2 regions of the uncultured Limimaricola sp. genome follow, and region 1 is predicted to be linked to the other one. Evidence: riboswitches for the same ligand, from Rfam matches in the RefSeq annotation. Region 1 holds a riboswitch; the other holds the start of a gene.
The links. A riboswitch is a leader RNA that binds a small molecule or an ion and turns the genes downstream of it on or off. The one in region 1 is predicted to bind glycine.
Positions count from the first base shown of each region.

Region 2: another riboswitch for glycine. It lies ahead of gcvT (glycine cleavage system aminomethyltransferase GcvT); the one in region 1 lies ahead of AADJ02_RS08035 (D-amino acid dehydrogenase).

Region 1 is NZ_CAXHZL010000005.1:6,163-9,509, forward strand. Features, by position in the region: gene pyrF (orotidine-5'-phosphate decarboxylase) at 1-160, shown strand, start outside; gene AADJ02_RS08030 (hypothetical protein) at 272-484, shown strand; gene AADJ02_RS08035 (D-amino acid dehydrogenase) at 556-1,797, opposite strand; glycine riboswitch at 1,812-1,918, opposite strand; glycine riboswitch at 1,921-2,008, opposite strand; gene AADJ02_RS08040 (aldolase/citrate lyase family protein) at 2,201-2,965, shown strand; gene AADJ02_RS08045 (NUDIX hydrolase) at 2,962-3,347, opposite strand, start outside.
Region 2 is NZ_CAXHZL010000006.1:113,379-116,725, reverse strand. Features, by position in the region: gene AADJ02_RS09715 (ABC transporter substrate-binding protein) at 1-927, shown strand, start outside; glycine riboswitch at 1,033-1,117, shown strand; gene gcvT (glycine cleavage system aminomethyltransferase GcvT) at 1,278-2,399, shown strand; gene gcvH (glycine cleavage system protein GcvH) at 2,417-2,776, shown strand; gene gcvP (aminomethyl-transferring glycine dehydrogenase) at 2,800-3,347, shown strand, end outside.

The sequences.
Region 1 (3,347 bases):
CGATCAGAAGCGGGTGATGACGCCCGCGCAGGCCATCGCGGCGGGCGCGGACCATGTCGTGGTCGGTCGCCCTGTCTGGCAGGCGGAGAACCCCCGTGCCGCCGCGCAGGCCATCGCAGAGGAAATGGTGTCGCCGCAGGTCCGCACCCCCAACACCTAGTAGGTTTGTGCTGGGCAAAAATGAATCAAAGAGTCTTCGCCGCCACAAGGAACCGAAATCGCGATTGAGTGGTTGACGATCTAGAAAAAGCGAGCAGCGGAGACACTTCGAATGCAGACCATCAGACTCGGCGACGTGCGCTACAACGCCCAGATCGGTGCCTTCGAGGCGCGCGTGGACGTGGACCGCAACGGCACGACCTACCGCTATCCCTGCCAAGTGGCCGGGCCGATCGACATGGACGCGGGCCATGTGCGCGCCAGCCTGACCCGTCACGCGATGCGTATGTCCGACAGCGGCGCGTCGCTCTGGTCGCATCTCTGAATTTTCGGTCCTCCCCCGAACGTAGAAAGGCCCGCCAAACGGCGGGCCTTTTTCGTGAGGAGGGGTGGCACTCAGGCGGCCTGCGCCATGCCTCCGGGCATAGCACGCAACCCCGGGCCTTCACCGATTGTCTCGCCCAGCGCCTCGGCGGTGGCAGCAGACAGCGTCCAGCCCAGATGCCCGTGGCCGGTGTTGTAGAACACGCCCGGTTGACGCCCCGCGCCGACCTTGGGCAGCATGTTCGGCATCATCGGCCGCAGACCGGCCCAAGGCACACAATGCTCGGTCGACACGCCCGGAAACAGCCGCTCGACCCAATCGACCAGCGGTTTGACCCGGTCTGAACGGATGTCGCGGTTGTAGCCGTTGAACTCGGCCGTGCCCGCGACGCGGAACCGGTCCTCACCCAGACGCGAAGTCACGATCTTGGCCTTGTCGTCCAGAAGCGAGACATAGGGGGCTGCCGCCCGGCTCTGCGCATCGCGCAGGGACACGGTGATCGAATAGCCTTTCACCGGATAGATGTTCACCCGGTCGCCCAGCTTCGCCGCGATGCTGCGCGATCCGACACCGGCACAGACCACCACACCATCAAAGCGCTCGGGCGCACCGGCGGTGACCGTGACACCATCTTCGGCCGCGCGCACGTCGGTGATCTCTTGCCCCATGCGGAACCGCACCCCCTGCCCCGCCAGCCAGTTGGCGAGACCTGTGGTGAACTTGTGGATGTCGCCGGTGGAATCGCTCTCGGTCACGAAGCCGCCCGTCAAAGGCCCGGTGAGTTGCGGCACCAGGGCGCGCACCTCGTCGGGTGACAGCTCATCACGGCGCAGACCGCCCTGTGCGAGCAGCTTGTTCACCCGGCGACCATCGGCCAGATCTTTCTGGGTCTGGTAGAAATGCACGATGCTGGCGGGCGAAAAATCGAAGTCGATCCCCGCCGTCTCGGCCATCTCGCGCATCCCGGCCCGCGCTGCCACGGCAAGCCTGGTCGTGGCCACGGTATTGGCTTCGTAATTGCGGATCTGCCCGAGGAACTCGGCCATCCAGCTCATCTTGTGCCAGCTCGGCTTGGGGTTCACCGATAGCGGCGCGTCGGGCTTCAGGAGCCACTTCGTGCCCTTGAGCACGGTGGCCCAACGGTTCCAGACCTCGGCGTTCGAGGCCGAGAGCTGTCCGCCATTGGCAAAGCTCGTCTCCATCGCCGCATAGCGCTGGCGATCAAAGACCGTGACCTCGTGGCCGCGCTTCAACAGGGAATAAGCAGTGGTGACGCCGGTGATTCCGGCGCCCAAAACGGCGTAATGCGGCATGTTGCCCGCTCCAACGCGCCCCTTCCGTCCCTTGTGCCTGAGAGCTTCACCGCCATGGCATCATGCCACGCGCGACTTTCCCCTTCGGCGGGCCTCGCGGCCTCTCTCCGGATATTCATGCGGCCCGGCCGGTCCTTTTGCCTGAGAGATCGCGGGGCGCGCGACTGCTCCTTCGGCGGCGGACCGTCCCGCTCTCTCCCGGCAGGACCGTTTCCTATCGGAAACATACGGCATGCCGCGCCGTTCCGCCAGTGCACCCCGCACAAGAATCTCGCGCAAGCGGCGATCCGCGTGACATTTGCGCCGCCGCGCTTGCAACTGCCCGGTATCGCGCCGATCCTCCGATGCGAACCGGCCCCCTCAGGGTCGGCGGGAGAGCCGCGCATCGCGGAGGGGAGACGCCATGGAAAACCCGGTGAACCGCTTCAAGGCGGGGCTGCGCGAGGGGCGCCAGCAGATCGGTCTTTGGAACATGATCTCGGGGGCCTTCGTGCCCGAGGCGCTTTCGGGGCTGGGCTATGACTGGGTGGTGGTCGACACCGAGCATTCGCCCACCGACGTGCTCGACGTCCTGCCGGCACTGCAGTCCATGGCGGCCGAGCCCACGACCTCGGCCGTGGTGCGCCCGGCCTGGAACGATCCGATTCTCATCAAGCGGTTGCTCGACTTCGGCGCGCAGACGCTGCTGATCCCCTATGTGCAATCGGCCCAAGAGGCCCGCGCCGCCGTCGCCGCCACCCGCTACCCGCCCGTTGGCATGCGCGGCGTCGCAGGGCTGCACCGGGCCACGCGCTATGGCAGGATCGGCGACTACATGGCTCGCGCGCATGAAGAGATCTGCGTGCTGGTGCAGGTCGAGACCAAGGCGGCGCTCGACCGGCTCGAGGAGATCGCGGCCGTCGAGGGCGTGGACGGCGTGTTCATCGGCCCCGCCGACCTCGCGGCGAGCCTTGGCCATCCGGGCCGTCTCGATCACCCGGAGGTGGTAGAGGCGATCATGGGCGCGATCGACCGCTTGGGCGCGATGGGTGTGCCCGCTGGCATCCTGACGCTCGACCCGGCCTTCGCGCGCGATTGCATGACCCGCGGCACCCGGTTCACCGCCGTCGGCATCGATGCCTCACTTATGCTCGCGGGCGCGCAGGGGTTGCTGGCCCGGTTCCGCTAGAGCGCCTGCCAGAGCCTGAGCCGCGCCTGCAGCGCCGGGATCGCATCGGGCGCGTCCAGAAAGGCCTGCGGCGTCATCAGGGACCAGCCCTGCCCTTCGTCGCCGAATACTACGTCGGCCTCGGCCTCCGCGTTCATGTGCAACACAAAGAACCAAACGGGCCCGGGCCGCGTGGCGCTGACGAATCGCTGCCGCCACAGAACATCGGCCCGGCCCATCTCCAGCCCCACCTCCTCGCGCATCTCGCGCGCCAGCGTCGCCTCGGGGCTCTCGTCCCGCTCGCGCCCGCCACCCGGAAAATCCAGCGCGCCGGGAAAGACGATGTCGGGCCGGTCGTCACGACGGATCACGAGCAGGCGATCCGCGACGAACAGCGCCGCCT
Region 2 (3,347 bases), on a different contig from region 1:
GTCGCCGTACTCGGGGCCACGCTCACGCTGGGCGCGGCACCCGCCGCCTTCGCGCAGGACGAGATGTACATTCCGCTGATCTCCAAGGGCTTCCAGCACCAGTTCTGGCAGGCCGTGAAATCGGGTGCCGACAAGGCCGCCGAGGAGTTCGGCGTGCGCATCACCTTCGAGGGACCCGACAACGAGACGATGGTCGATCGCCAGATCGACATGCTCGCCGCGGCGTTGGCCAACAATCCTGCCGCCGTGGGTTTCGCCGCCCTCGACAGCCAGGCCGCGATCCCGCTTTTGCGGCAGGCCTCCGAGGCGGGCATCCCGATCGTCGCCTTCGACAGCGGCGTCGACAGCGACATCCCCGTCACCACCGCGACCACCGACAACGTCGCGGCGGCAGCCCTCGCCGCCGACAAGATGGCAGAGCTGATCGGCGGCGCGGGCAAGGTCGCCGTCGTGGCCCACGACCAGACCAGCCGCACCGGCATCGACCGGCGCGACGGATTTCTGAACCGGATGGAGAGCGAATACCCCGAAATCGAGGTGGTCTCCGTCCAATACGGCCAGGGCGATCAGCTGCAGTCCACCGAGGTCGCCAAGGCGATCCTGACCGCCAACCCCGACCTCGACGGCATGTTCGGCACCAACGAAGGCTCGGCCATCGGCGTGGTCAACGCGGTGCGCGAGATGGGAAGCGAGGGGCTGACCGTGATCGGCTACGATTCCGGCAAGGCCCAGACCGACGCGATCCGCGAAGGGCTGATGGCGGGCGCGATCACCCAGAACCCGATCGGCATCGGCTATGAGACGGTCAAGGCCGCCGTCGCCGTCACCAATGGCGAAGAGCTGCCCGAGATCATCGACACGGGCTTTTTCTACTACGACCAGTCCAACATCGACGACGAAGAGATCCAAGCCGTTCTCTACGAATGACCCTGCCCCGCCCCGGCCTCATACCGGGGCGGTCCCTTGCCGCTACGACGAGGCCGCCGACAAATCTCTTGCCGGACTCTGGTAGAGCGGTCAGAAATGATCGGAAGATCGTCGTCGGGAGAACCAGTCCGCTGGTGCCGAAGGAGCAACCGCCCCGGAAACTCTCAGGCCACCGAACCGACGCCGATACGAAAACTCTGGAGAGTGGCGCGCGAGACGTGCCCGCCGAAGGGATAGCGATCTCAGGCGCAAGGACAGAGGGGGCATCACCCGCGGAAGCATGAGCTTTCGCGTCTCAGTGATGCCGCCGGATATCCCGATATCTCGACGGCCAAGGGGATAGAGCCGCCATGCCGGAGCTGCACCAGACGCCGCTGCACGATCTGCACCTCGAACTGGGTGCCAAGATGGGCCCTTTCGCGGGATTTGCCCTGCCCCTGCATTATCCGATGGGTGTGATGCACGAGCACCTGCACACCCGCGAAAAGGCTGGGCTCTTCGATGTGAGCCACATGGGGCAGCTGATCGTCCGGGGCGCGGATGGCGCCTCGGCGGCCGAAGGCCTCGAGGCCCTGATCCCGGTCGACATCCTGGGCCTGCCGCTCAATCGGCAGCGCTACGGCTTTCTCACCAACGACAGGGGCGGCCTTCTCGACGACCTGATGCTGGCCAATCGGGGCGATCACCTGTTCGTCGTCGTCAACGCCGCCCGCAAGGCCGAGGACATTGGGCATATGCGCGCGCGAATGGGCGAGGCCGCGATCACCGAGATCACGGATCGCGCTCTTCTCGCCCTGCAGGGGCCCATGGCCGAGCGCGTTCTTTCGGCTCTCGACCCCAAGGCCGCCGAGATGCGCTTCATGGACGTCGCGACGCTGACGCTCGACGGCATCGAGGCTTGGGTCTCGCGCTCGGGCTATACCGGCGAAGACGGCTTCGAGATCTCGGTGCCCGCCGCACGGGCCACCGCGCTTGCGCGGCGTTTGCTGGAGCACGAGGAGGTGGCCCCCATCGGACTTGGTGCCCGCGACAGCCTGCGGCTCGAAGCGGGGCTTTGCCTCTACGGCCATGATATCGACGAGGACACGACCCCGGCAGAGGCGGCTTTGGCTTGGGCGATCCAAAAGGTGCGGCGCAGTGGCGGCGCGCGGGCGGGCGGGTTTCCGGGAGCCGAGGTGATCCTGGATGAGCTGACCGAAGGGGCCGCGCGCATGCGTGTCGGCCTGCGCCCCGAGGGCCGCGCGCCGATGCGCGAAGGCGTGCGCCTCTTTGCCGACCCGGATCAGGAGAGCCCGATCGGGCGGATCACCTCGGGCGGCTTTGGCCCCGCCGTCGGCGGCCCCATCGCCATGGGATATGTCCCCCGTGCCCACGCCGAGCCGGGCACCACCGTCTACGGCGAACTCAGGGGCAAGCGTCTGCCGCTGACGGTCGAGACGCTGCCCTTCACACCTGCGAAATTCAAACGCTGACCCCAAGGAGACCCCACATGAAGTACACCGAAGAGCACGAATGGCTGCGCCCCGAGGACGACCATGTCGTTGTGGGCATCACCGAACACGCCACGACCCAGCTGGGAGACATCGTCTTCGTGGAACTGCCGGAGGTCGGGGCCACCGTGAGCAAGGGCGACGAGATCGTGGTGATCGAAAGCGTCAAGGCCGCCTCCGACATCGCCGCACCGATCGACGGCGAGATCATCGAGGTCAACGAAGCGCTGGCCGAGAACCCCGCGCTTGCCAATGAGGACGCGACCGGCGCGGGGTGGTTTTTCAAGATCAAACCCTCCGATCCGTCGCAGATGCAAAGCCTGCTCGACGAGGCCGCCTACACCGCCCTGATCTCGTGATCGCCTGATCCTAGGAGCCCCGGATGACCTTCACCCCGACAGACTACCTGCCCTACGACTTCGCTAACCGGCGTCACATCGGCCCCTCTCCGGCGGAGATGGCGCAGATGCTGGAGATCGTAGGGGCCGAAAGCCTCGAGGCGCTGATCGACGACACGCTGCCGCCCAAGATCCGGCAGGCCGCCCCGCTCGATTTCGGCAAGGCCCTGTCGGAGCGCGAGCTGCTGCACCGGATGAAGGTCACGGCCTCCAAGAACAAGGTGCTGACCTCGCTCATCGGTCAGGGCTATCACGGCACGGTCACGCCGCCTGCGATCCAGCGCAACATCTTCGAGAACCCAGCGTGGTACACGGCCTATACGCCCTATCAGCCCGAGATCAGCCAAGGCCGGCTCGAAGCGCTGCTCAATTTCCAGACCATGGTGTCGGACCTGACCGGGCTCGAGATCGCCAACGCCTCGCTGCTCGACGAGGCAACCGCCTGTGCCGAGGCGATGACCATGGCGCAGCGCATCGCCAAGACCCGGCCGCGGGCCTTTTTCGTCGACGAGAATTGCCACCCCCAGAACAT